DNA from 4 places in the Paenibacillus sp. WG02 genome. Region 1 is predicted to be linked to each of the others. Evidence: riboswitches for the same ligand, from Rfam matches in the RefSeq annotation. Region 1 holds a riboswitch; each other region holds the start of a gene.
What was found. A riboswitch is a leader RNA that binds a small molecule or an ion and turns the genes downstream of it on or off. The one in region 1 is predicted to bind cyclic di-AMP.
Positions count from the first base shown of each region.

Region 2: it holds a riboswitch for cyclic di-AMP, as region 1 does, so the genes downstream of both, ACBP55_RS07135 (stalk domain-containing protein) here and ACBP55_RS34925 (APC family permease) in region 1, are expected to answer to the same signal.
Region 3: it holds a riboswitch for cyclic di-AMP, as region 1 does, so the genes downstream of both, ACBP55_RS04520 (C40 family peptidase) here and ACBP55_RS34925 (APC family permease) in region 1, are expected to answer to the same signal.
Region 4: it holds a riboswitch for cyclic di-AMP, as region 1 does, so the genes downstream of both, ACBP55_RS20005 (hypothetical protein) here and ACBP55_RS34925 (APC family permease) in region 1, are expected to answer to the same signal.

Region 1 covers NZ_AP036016.1:7,742,026-7,745,164, reverse strand. The annotation lists gene ACBP55_RS34930 (ABC transporter substrate-binding protein) at 1-836, opposite strand, end outside; cyclic di-AMP (ydaO/yuaA leader) riboswitch at 1,169-1,319, shown strand; gene ACBP55_RS34925 (APC family permease) at 1,417-3,139, shown strand, end outside.
Region 2 covers NZ_AP036016.1:1,486,680-1,489,818, reverse strand. The annotation lists gene ACBP55_RS07145 (PspA/IM30 family protein) at 1-621, opposite strand, end outside; gene ACBP55_RS07140 (hypothetical protein) at 648-938, opposite strand; cyclic di-AMP (ydaO/yuaA leader) riboswitch at 1,101-1,253, shown strand; gene ACBP55_RS07135 (stalk domain-containing protein) at 1,258-2,049, shown strand; gene ACBP55_RS07130 (hypothetical protein) at 2,219-2,389, opposite strand; gene ACBP55_RS07125 (DHH family phosphoesterase) at 2,472-3,139, opposite strand, start outside.
Region 3 covers NZ_AP036016.1:965,558-968,696, reverse strand. The annotation lists gene ACBP55_RS04520 (C40 family peptidase) at 170-1,066, opposite strand; cyclic di-AMP (ydaO/yuaA leader) riboswitch at 1,069-1,228, opposite strand; gene ACBP55_RS04515 (permease) at 1,295-1,891, opposite strand; tRNA gene ACBP55_RS04510 (tRNA-Gly) at 3,126-3,139, opposite strand, start outside.
Region 4 covers NZ_AP036016.1:4,435,701-4,438,839, forward strand. The annotation lists gene ACBP55_RS19995 (class I SAM-dependent methyltransferase) at 1-210, opposite strand, end outside; gene ACBP55_RS20000 (hypothetical protein) at 735-1,157, opposite strand; gene ACBP55_RS20005 (hypothetical protein) at 1,534-1,920, opposite strand; cyclic di-AMP (ydaO/yuaA leader) riboswitch at 2,007-2,142, opposite strand; gene ACBP55_RS20010 (SMP-30/gluconolactonase/LRE family protein) at 2,471-3,139, shown strand, end outside.

The DNA of each region.
Region 1 (3,139 bases):
ACACCCGACACGAAGCTTTCCACTGTTTCCGCAAAAGCCCAGTTCGTTGAATCCTTTGGCGAAGCTTCTTGATAAATTTTCGTGAATAATTCCATGGCTTGTTTCGCTTCCGGCGAGGAGAAGATCGTTTGACCGTCCTTCAAGAACATGGAGTCGTTCGGATTAATTTTATCACCGACAAACGCTTGCATAATCATGAGGGAGAAGTTATCGCCCCCTGCTCCGCCACGATACGCATATCCGTAACGATTCTTGGCTGGGTCAGTGAGCGCTTTGCCCTTTTCATAGACCTCTTGCCACGTTTTCGGCGGGGTTAATCCTTTTTCTTTGAACCAGTCTTGACGATAGTACAATACTTTCTGGTACAGCCCGTAAGGTATGTAATATGGCTTGTTATCAATGTATTCAGCTGCCATTTTAGCACTGTCGTTCAACGTCTTGTAATTCTCCCACTTCGTTGTAAACGGTTTCAGATCTTCGATGAAATTATTTGTTACAAATTGTTTTGCGGTATTATCTCGAACCTCGAGAACATCCAAACTTTCTTTCGCTCCCAGCATAGCAGCGATCTTCGTATCCGCATTCTGAAGCGGCGGCGAGATTAACTCTACTTTAATGGTTGGATTTTGCTTCTCGAATTCGCCGAGCATGTTTTTGAGAAGCGTTGTTCTTTCAGGGCTGGTCAAACTCTCAATCATTTTTAGTGTAACGGTCGCATTTTTGTCTCCGCCCGCGTTTCCCGTCTTCTCATCCGACGAGCAGCCTGCCAGTATCCCTCCTGCTAACATGACAATGGTTAACCCAGTGATCGACATCTTCTTTACAATAACAGTCATACGTGTGACCTCCCTATAAATTTTCTTAGTTCGATTTAACTGTGTGTCTATATAGCTATATAGCTGTACAGCTATCATACAGCTAAATCTTAAAGTAGTTGTATTTTTCTGTCAAGCGTAAAAAAAGACGAATCCACCAGTGATGCTCAACCCGGGCTATTCGCCAAATGTTAAAAATCCACGATGTAATAAGAGAATGGAAGTAAATCAATGAATGGCAGGATTGTAAGCGTATTATTGAGTGAATGTAGTGGTTGGAGTTATCTTTTTAAGTTTATTCAATCCTTTACTATGCTGTAAGAAGAGAGTAGTATTCAACTCGTACGTTACAGTTGAATATTTCGCTTAATTTTCTTATTAGAAAAGCGGGGGAACCAAAAGTTTTATGGGGTGAGTAAAGGTGCTTACGTATGGCACCATTTAGGGCAGATTCTCGCGGCCCGAACCCGACAGCTAACCTCGTAAGCGACCGTGGGAAGGAGAACATGTGTATAAACACAAGGTCTATCCTTGTGTTTTTTTGCGTCCTAAAACACAAGAATACGTCAGATATTAGGTTTAATTGGGGGAACTATCACGAATGACAAGCGACTCATTGAAAAAAATTATGTTTGGCAAACCGCTTAAATCCAGCGAAATGGAATCCGAAAAAATGCCGGTTTGGAAAGGACTGCCGATCCTATCCTCGGATGCCTTATCGTCAGTTGCTTACGGGACTGAGCAGATTCTTTTAGAACTTGCGACTGTTGGGGTTGCCGCTTTTGCGTTCTCTTTGCCTATTGCGTTATCCATTATTGCTCTGATTATGCTGCTAGTTTTGAGCTATAGACAAGTGATAGAGGCCTATCCGCAAGGTGGCGGAGCGTATATGGTTTCCAAAGAAAACCTAGGTATGGTGTGGGGAAGGCTGACTGGTGTTTCGCTGCTCATTGACTATACACTTACCGTTGCCGTTTCGATCTCTGCCGGCGTGCAGGCGATTACGTCAGCGTTTCCATCAGCGGTGCCGTATATTGTTCCGATTACTTTAGTTCTTGTGTGGATCATGGTTTGGCTTAATTTACGTGGAACATCGGAATCAGGTACGATTTTCGCTATTCCAACGTACTTTTTTATATTTTGTATTTTACTGCTAGTGGGCAAAGGTATATACGATATGCTGACGGGTTCCATTAATATGCATCCTATAGTGTTTGCTCCGAGTTCAATGACAAGCTCATTGACGTTATTCGTCCTTTTAAAAGCATTTTCCTCGGGGTGTTCCGCCGTGACAGGGATCGAGGCCATCTCCGATGCCGTGCCACATTTCCGCACACCATCCGTTAAAAACGCGAAGCGCACGTTAGTTTCCTTAGGGACACTTTTGGCTATCGTGTTTGGAGGCGTAACGGTATTAGCTTTGGGTTATGGTATTGTACCTGATCCTAATGGCCATACATCCGTCTTATCGATGGTGACAGAGCAGGCTTTTGGTCGTGGGGCGATGTACTATGCAACTCAAATTGGTACCATGCTCATTCTGGTTTTGGCTGCAAATACTAGCTTCAACGGCTTTCCAATCTTAGCATCCATTATGGCACAGGATAAAAACTTTCCGCGTATGTTCTCGTTCCGAGGAGACCGACTTTCGTTCCACTATGGGATTATCACGCTTGGTGTGCTTGCCAGTATTCTTCTGATTGGTTTCAAAGGTAAGACAGATGCACTCATTCCTCTATATGCGATTGGCGTGTTTTTATCTTTTACACTTGCGCAAGGCGGCTTGGTTCGTAAATGGTTGAGAGAGCGAGTGAAAGGTTGGATCGGAAAGCTGCTCATCAATGGTTTAGGCGGGATCGTTTCTCTTGTTGTTTTGCTCATATTTTCCATAACTAAATTTGCCGAAGGTGCGTGGATTGTTATTATTATAACCCCGCTGCTGCTTTGGTTAATTACGAAAATTAGTCATCACTACGATGATGTAGCGAAGCAATTGCGTATTGATATAACGATTGAGCGGGTTTGCACGAAGGAGCCTTTGATTATTGTGCCTGTGGCGGGCATTCATCGGGTTGTGGCACAGTCCTTGAACTATGCGAAATCGTTGTCGCCAAACGTGATTGCCTTCTATGTATCGTTCTCAGATGAAGATGAAGAATTGATGCAGGAGAAGTGGGATAAATGGGATCCGGGCGTTCGATTGGTTATTTTTAAATCGCGTTATCGGACGATACTTAAGCCGCTTGCTGAATTTATTGAGAGAATTGACACACATGTTTCGGAAAAACAAAACATTATGGTCATTCTACCGCAATTTATGCCGA
Region 2 (3,139 bases), 2.2 Mb from region 1:
GCGAGGGTCCGTGTCATCGCTGGAGCGATGCTGCTGCCAATCCTGCTGGAGCTTGCCGCGCAGCGTGCGCAGCTCCTGCTGAAGGTTGCCGCCGGCTTCCTTCAGCGTCTCTTGCGACAGGCGGCCTGCTTCGCGGAGCCCCTGCAGCGCTTCCCGGCCGAGCTCGCGGCCGGTCACTTCCAGCTCGCGCCATGCGTCGCGAGCCTCTTTCCCGTGCAGCCCGCTGCCCGGCGGCTGCACCCGAGCCCCCTCGGCTGCGTGCCCTGCACGCAGCCCGCGCAGTTCATCCGCGAGCGCCAGGCACATGTCCTGGCTGCTCGCATACTGCGCGCGGTAGTGCTCGCAAGCGACTTCCTCGCGCTGCTTCTCTAAGAGTGCTAGCCGCGCGAGCTCCTCATCGCCGGCGCGCATCGCCAGCTCGGCCTGCTCGCCGCGCAGCTGCGCCATCTCCTCTGCGTTCACAATGTGTTGTCGCAGCTCAATAGTCCGCTGCAGCGCCTCCTCGTAGCGCTGTTCCAGCTTCTCAATCACGCTGCTTCCCCGTTCTTGATGCTCAAGCTTGCCGGCCGTTTCTTGCCATGCAGCTTCCGCCATTTTGCCAATGCGATTCAATATATTCATGAAGTTACACCCCCATTTCTTAAGATTTAAAATTCATTTCGTTTCTTCAGCAAATGAAAACCATACATCACTAAACCTATTGCGAATGCAATCGCGATTAAGCCTGATAGTTTAATGGTCAAAATTAAGCCGCCTAAGCCGGCGATAAACCATCCTATTTTCTTCCCATTCTTAATGCCTACATAGCCTAATCCAAGCATCGCTGCTGGGAATAATAATCCCATTAAATGAATATGACTGCCCAACTGATGCAGAGAAATAAGTATACCTGCCGTAATTAAAACCAATGCCAACCCTTTCGATCGATCCATACTCATTCTGCTTACCGCCCTTCACGTATTCTTCATGCTTCTATCGTACCTGAAACCGGTATTCGTCAAAACGGACTCGCGACTGTTTTTGTACCTAGACCTAAGTCCAGTACCTTCTAAGACCTCCATCCATATTTTGGCCGTTGTCCCACAGAGCCTCGAATGCTAAACTATTTGAAGCCGAGTCCGGTGCACAGACAAAGTGCCGGTACGGGGGACGATTTACATGGGGTGAATATTTGCTCTTCAAAGGAGCAGACTAGGGAGAACCTTCTTCCCGAACCCGTCAACTAACCTCGAAGGCTCATTGAAGGAGGATTACCAATTGCATACAATTACTAAAGGGTTAACTAGCCTTGCTGTGTCTTTAACAGTGTTGGCAGGAGGCTTTCTTTCCCCATTTTCGGCGCATGCCGCTGAGATGGATGTGAAAGTGCAAGTCAATGATGAGCTTGTTCAATTTCCGGATGCTCAGCCATTTTTGGATGACAATCATGCTACCCAAGTACCGATTCGTTTCGTAACGGAGAAGCTTGGTTATGACGTGAAGTGGCAAAAAGAAGGCGATGAGATCAAAGTCACGTTAAATAACAACAAACATTCGATCACCTTAGTATCGGGACAAAAAGAAGCCAAAATCGATAGCACTCCTGTCGAGATGGACACACATGCAGAATTCCAAAATGGACGCGTATACGTGCCTCTTCGGTTCTTAAGCAAAGCATCCAATATTCCCGTTCAGTGGGACGCTAGCAGCAAATTAGCTATTCTAAGTAAAGATGGCAATCAGCACGCGCCAGATTATGAATTATTTCAATCTACTGCCTATTCAGCAGATCCATCTGAAAATGGCGGCTACGGAGCTATCGATTATATGGGTAATCCATTAGGTATTGGAACCGTTGCTGTAGATCCGTCGGTGATTCCTCTAGGGTCTAAGCTCTATATAGAAGGTTATAATTTCAATGGCCTCCCTGCAGGCGGCATGTATGCTTACGCAACAGATACTGGCGGTGCAATCAAAGGAAAACGTATTGATATCTTTATCCCAGGATCCAAGCAATCCTTGCAAAAGTTTGGTATCCAAACCATTAAAGTGTACAAGCTATCCAATTAAACGGCTGAAATAAAAAAAAGCTTGGTTTCTGAGATTATATTCTCAAGAAATCAGCTTTTTTTATTTATGGTGGAAGGGCTCATCCACGCACCTCCTTCTGCTAATATTGCACTAGAAAGGCTGCTCTCCCATCATACTAGTGACGAGAAGAGCAGCCTGCAGTAGTTACTTAAACTTGATTTTTGGGGATACCATTTAAACTTGGAACGTAATCAGGTGCCTCGTTGCTCGATAGCGTTTGAGCTTCTTCCATGAAATTAGCGTTATTCTGCTGATTGTTTTTCTTATCTGCTTTGTTATCTTCGCGGTCATGCTTGGGATCGGCGTCATTTTTGGGCATTGCATTCACCTCCATTGTCTCATAGTTAGTATGAGAAGGCGGCTTGCATTTTATCCCAGTTATCTGGAACTGGCGTTGCTCTTTATATGACTGAACTACCCTCGAGGGTTTTAGTTTTTCTTGCCGCCATATGCTCCATTAGGAATGAAACATACGTTTCGTCCCGAACTAACCAAGCTGCATACTCCCTTTTAACATAACGTTCTGCCTCTTCAAAAGTAGAAAAATGTTGGTTGGATTCGACCCCATCCACATCGATTTCCCATCTGCCTCCAGAAGGAAAAATAAACACTTGCTGTTCATTTCTATTCTCATAAAGTGATCCATACACAGAATTTTTCGTGTTAAATGTATTTTTATTTGCATCCGCGCGAATGGGTTCCATTGGAAATGGCTTCGCAACATAAAATTGATAAGCTTCTTCTGTCATTGAACAACCGGATGCTTTCGCATGGCCTCCTCCTCCATAAAGACCCGCAATTTCCGAGACGTCGATGTGATCGTGAATCGTTCGAAAGCTTATCTTTTTACCGCCCATATTCATGATTGCGATGTAATCCAGATGAGGGTTTTCTTTGCCCAAATCGTTTCCAAGTTCAGAATGATAGGATTCCGCATGAACAATCCCTACATGATGGTCATCTATACGAGAGTGGATGATTTCTCTCTTTTTTCTGCGCACATAGCGTTCAATTTTTTCTTCTTCCATATCCAAAATTTTTTCTTCAAAGGAGTCAAACGCAAATTGCT
Region 3 (3,139 bases), 1.7 Mb from region 1:
CTGCTTTCTTCCAAACATTTCTTCATTATAGGCTAAAAACCATAAAATTTCGATAAAAATCGCAATATTTCGCATAAAAAAAGAACATCTGCCTTCTATGCTTTCATTCGAAAGATTCATAGAAAACAAATGCCCATGGAATTAATCCTTTTTTCACCACATGGCTTACTTACAAAACTCTTTTGGCTCCCACATATCTGGATCCCCAGTATGAACTGGCGAGACTATCTATCCTTACACCTCTTGACGTTGTCGCCGAAATGAATTGATCATTTCCCAGATAAATCCCTACGTGGTTCACACTTCCTGCAGCAAAAAACACAAGATCTCCAGCCTTCAAGTCCATAACCCTGGTTCCTGCTTCATCGTACATTTGGACCGCAGTTCTGGGTAGATCAATACCTTTAGCTTCGTACAAATAGCGTACAAATCCGGAACAATCAAACCCTCTGGGTGTTGTGCCTCCCCAAACGTATGGCGTTCCCATGAACGTATTTGCTGTTTGCACGATTTGATCAGACATGGACGGTATAACTGCCGCTGCTACCTTTGGAGCTGGTGCTGGTGCTGGTGGCGGTGCAATCCAAGCTGGTTTGTGCGACTTGCCATCGACATTCACCATTGCAATACGATTCGCCTCATTCCATTCAATCGGAGAACCGAATGTTTCAGTGATGAAACGTAAGGGTACATAAGTATTACCTTGATAAAGCGTCGGACTGCTTTCCAGACTAATCTTCTTGCTGTTAACGATCGCTTGCTTCTCGTCGGTTGTCAGTTGAATCATCTGCTGCTTGTTCACCAACGTGACCACAATTTCGCTTTCTTGCTTCGCCCAGCCTACTTGATAACCCAATTTCTCAGATAATACGCGTAGAGGAACTTGCAATGTTCCTGTGTTGTCAATAAATGGCTGTACTTCTGGGAACTGAACCAACTCATCATTGACCTGGACTTTTACATTAGATGCAGATGATGCTGCTTGAACCGATGGAGCCGTAAACATGGATACTGCTGCGCAAACAAGTGCGCATGAACAAATAAAGCTTTTTGTAAAAAGTTTCAAAAATTGTTCCTCCTTGAAGCCTCCGAGGTTAGTTGACGGGTTCGGGAAGAGGTTTCCCTAGCGCGCTCAGTTTATTAAAACAGCTGAGCATTCATTCACCCCAAATAAAGAAGTCCCCCGTACCAGAGCTTTTGCTGCTCCGAGATTCGGCATTTTTTGTCTATGTTAGACTAGCATAATTTGACTGTTAGTTTCAACTTTTGCGCAGTGGTAATAGTATCCAAGAAATTATAAGTGCAAGACAAAATCTGAAATAAAGGAGGCAATCAACAGAACGGCCATGACTCCCCCTGCAAGATGTGCACGCCATATGAAGTTATCGTCTGGTGTCTTATATTTTGACAGTTTAGCGGTATTACGAAGTGTGCGAAAGTAAAGAATAGCCCCTACAATCACGAGAATAATCTCAATAGCCGCACTCACCCACGGCCACTGCCACAGACTAAATCCTACTAATGGAAGTCCTCCAACATTCCCCGGTAAGAATGGCATATCTGCACGATGAACGAGAAGATCAAGTATCCAGTGACTGAAGGTAAGCACTCCTATAGCTGCGCCTCCTCTTTTCCCCCATAATTTCCAAGCCAATAATCCCGATAAGATAGCAATGAGCAGCGCCCCAACTAATGAGTGTGTGTAATCAGCGTGAATAATCCCTTCCCCATAACCCGTACCCAGGCTTGTATCGATCGTTTCAATACTAGAAAGAAATAAGGGTACAAATACAACGTCAAGCAGCTGAGTACTAAGTATGAGCGCCCAGATCGGCACCTCCGGTGTTCTTGCTTTCAATGCTGCAGCAAGCCCAAAATGTCCAGCAAACATTTACATTCCCTCCCTTTTCGAACGCTTGAGAACACGGCTTTCAAGCCATCCACCTAAAACTGTAAATAAGAGCATAAATACAATAAATGACATGTCGAGACCCATTCCTTTCTGAATACTAATATAATTAGTATTTTAACTAATATAATTAGTTTATGCAAGTGCTTTTTCAGCACAAAAAAGAAGAAGCCTGAACGTCATCGTTCAAGCTTCGATTTCATGCATATGTGATTATGTCTTGAGACATGTCTAATTCGATATCGGTCCACGTCCGTTTCAATGCGATAATGTTGAAATTATCACTTTGAGAAGTTATTACGCTTTTGATTTCGCTTGTTGAATGATTCCTCTATTCGCTCCCATTAGAACCAGGTCAGACCGCCATTGAATCTCCAGAGTAATAAAGTGACTGGCTCCGTACGAAAATCAGTTGTCAGAGTCACAGGCTTGGATTAGCCTTGGCAAGTGAATCATGCAAAAAGTACATCAAATTTCATAACAATGATCTCATTTCTCAATATTCCTGCATTTTGTACATCAAAATCAGCTGAATTCGAACGTTTGGGCTCACTTTGGGAGATTTTGCTGTACTTTCTGCAGCTTCTGCCTCTCAAAAGTACGTTTATATTCAAAATACATGCACTTTTTGCATCTGTATTAGCTCAAAATCAGGCTCATCTACTCCGTTGAATTCAAGGACCGCTTGCTTGTCCTCCACGGGTTATCCTTCGATGCCTTCACGTACGGGATGCTAGTTCTTTTCAGCTTATCCTTAAATTTTCACCGGTGTGATGCACGTCCTACTCGGGTTTAACCTTCGAAGCCGTCACGTATGGTCGAACCCCTGCGGATTCTCATCCCTTCCCGCACAAACAACTAAAGTTGTACTACGTACAACTTTAATCAACCAAATCAAGCATTTTCTCTGCACATGTTGCAAAAAATGCAACAATTTAGACCCAAAGTGGCCTTTTAGTACGAATTAAGGCTAAATTGTTGTACAGCATACAACATCTCTTGCTTAGAGAGTAGAAAGCCAAAGAAATTGTTGCACGAAGTACAACTTCCCACTTATAGACAAGAAAAAGCACTCATACAGGCTTCCTAAATCCGACCGCCCCCTTCACCCTAAACCATACAGCGAACCCAACCGCGTTAAATAGGGTGGAATCCCTTCGTTTACCCCAAAAGAAAAAAAACCACCCGAAGGTGGTCTTTCTTTCACTTGCTGTTAAGCGGGCGGCGGGA
Region 4 (3,139 bases), 3.3 Mb from region 1:
TTGTGATGTATCTAGAAAAAGCATAGAATTAAACTCGTTTAACAAGTTCATTCCAACAAGACCAGTTCCACACCCAAAATCAATAGCATTCTTACTTTTAGCGTCAACTAAATATTCACGTATGGCATCTGATGATACCTTTGCAATTTGAATTCTTTCAGAAGTGTCATATATATTTGCTATCATTTCAAACTTATCCGTATTTCCCATTATTACCTCTCCAATCTCTGCCTAAAGAAGGCTGATCAAAATATGGATCCTGTATTATCGCACTAACTTTTCCCATTATTTTAGCTCCTAATGATTTTATATCTGAATACAGATTACCATATCTTTGAATTAACCTATATCACTAAAACAATCTGCCTGTTACATCAATGAACGAAAAAGGGGCTGCCCAAAGAACACTCCTTAACTATCGTTCTGCTTCCCTCAATAATTAGCGTTTATTATTGAATCAATTTTCGAATTTCATTTTCAACAATTCTTGTATTCCATGGTGAGAAAAAAACATTAGTGCCATCATCAGTAAGAGTAAAGGCGTAGGCTATCAGCTCGTTCGTGTAGAACACGAAATGATAATATGTCGGATCGCCCCCCCTGTTCTGGGGATTATAATTTTCCGTATCTTTCCCGCTTTCCAAAAACTGAATAAATTGTTCTTTCTCGCTATTATAAAGGGTTTTGTAGGGTTTTACTTCAATATGATTATAAAGGTCCACTCGCTCTACTTTTTATTTAGGCACATCTTTATAGTTATGCCTCATATTTTTTTTAAAGTCATCCTCCGCATATAAACGATATCCTCCAATTCTGGTCTCATCTCTTGCAGCTATTAACTCATTTATTTCAAACCCTTTGACCTTGTAAAGTTTAGTTCCAATCTCTAAAAATGCAGCATCTCCTGCTTTCGTTTGATAATTGGGGTTAGTAACAACATCTCCCACTTTAAATTTGACTTCACCAATTACCTGATTGGTTACATCATTTGGATCCTTTATCACACCTTCAAACAATCCAGTGTATGAATTTCCTGATAATTTAACAAAATCGACCCAATCGATCACAGCGTTTCCCTGAATTGAATTCGTATTAAAATTCGAGCATCCACTTAAAATTACAACGAAGAAAGTCATTAAAAATGCCCAAATTCTCACAATAAATCCCCCCCTTTCATCCCTGACGTAGACTGATTCGGATATGTTTCAACCCTCTTGTTAAATAATTACATTAACCAGTGCTTTCATTCAATCAGAAACAAGTAATTTCATAATATCTAAGCATCGAGGCAAATCCTTTTCTTCTAGCCGTTTCTTTAAATTTTTGGTAAGGTTCTCCATCGTTCATCTTAAATTTCCCTGCCCGCTCAATGAAAAAAGCAGGTTGTCTCAGCTGCCTGCTTTTTTCAAGTATCTATTCTGTTAGTTGAATGAAGAATTAAATGTGAAGGACTTCCATAACATACGATCAAAAAGTTGGTTATGATGGGCTTAATATTAACAACCGAAAAATAGCTTTATCCTTCAACGAAACTCATATAATACTGCTTCTAATGTACTCTCTGAGGCAAGGATACGGACCACCAAAAATATGAGCCATGGTTACGATAAATTCGTGATGTTCCTCCAAATATTTTTTGGAAATGCCGACGCGATTGGCTAGTAATTGTTGAACCGCTAAATCCCTTTCCAAACTTAGCTGGTTTAGCAAGTTATTGTTTTGTCCGACCGTTTTGCTTATTTCCAATAAAGTTTGTGTTTCGACGCCTGATGGCCGATACACCAAATTGGAAAATTGAATGTCGAACTCCTCCAGCCGTCGCTTTAAGTGAAGAATCTCTTCTTGACGTTGTACAGAAGTGTTTGATCTTTTCGATTGAAAAAGGTTCTTCACCTCTTTGGTTACTCTCTTAAAAAGCATGTCTAATTCCTCCTTTTTTCTCTTGAACGAAAAAAGGAAGCGAGGGAATAGAGCCCTAAAAAATAAAGGCCAATTTAATGTTTTTATCATTTTCTTTCCACGCTGACGAAGTTAGCTGACGGATTCGGGTTGAAAGTTAACCCTAACACTTAAAAGTGTACTCACCCCAGAAAACTTGGTTCCCCCGCTTCTTTAATCTAAAGAATTAAGCGTAGTATGATTCATTCTTATTTTATCAATTTACCCCAATACATATATAGAAACAATAGTAATATTTACTTATATTTTTTATGTCTATTTTCAACTAATAGTTCAATTTTACTGTGGTTAACGCAGCAAGGTCAACAACAACTGCAAGGGCAACTGCTGATTCTTAGCTCCCCTACTAGGCTTGAAGCTTATACGATAAGGTAAAGTAGAGAATTGAAGTTTCACATGGGGGGGCGTGTTGTGATGTTTTTGACGACTAACATGTTTCCTGCATATCCTAAGAAAAAACTCATTCTGGGTCTTAAAGGAGAAATACATTTGGATATTGCAGGTAAAAGAAATGAAAGCTAATATTGCATCTAAAGTATTTTATGATTTGTTTCCTCAGATCACCTGTCTTGAACAGGCGGCCACCGGATTTATTCTTACCGAGGGTCCAGCTTGGGATAAAACGGACGGCTCGCTTGTATTCAGCGATATTAAGGCAAACACGATTTATCGCTTGAGGGAGCAGGACCATCTCTCCGTAGTGCGGCGTCCAAGTGGAATGTCGAACGGACTGGCGTTTGACGCCGAACAGCGGCTCATTGCTTGCGAGCATGCTGGTCGAAGGCTCTCTTTATATTCCCTGTATGATCCGATTGGAACGATCGTTACGCTGGCTGACTGCTATGAGGGAAAACGCTTGAACAGTCCGAACGATGTAATTGTAGCTTCGGACCACTCCATTTACTTCACAGACCCCAATTACGGTTTAGTGAATGAATTGCAAGCACCGAAAGCGCAAGATCAGTTGTTTCAGGGAGTCTACAGGTTATCTCCGTCAGGCAAACTGACACTACTGATCAATGACTTTGCTGGTCCTAACGGTTTAGCGTTATCGCCTGATGAACGAAAGCTTTATGTCAGCGACACGGAACGTCAGCATATCAGAGTGTTCGATCTTGATGAGCAAGGCCGATTGGTGTACGGCAGACTGTTCGCCAAGCTGGACGTGAGCATGGGAGAG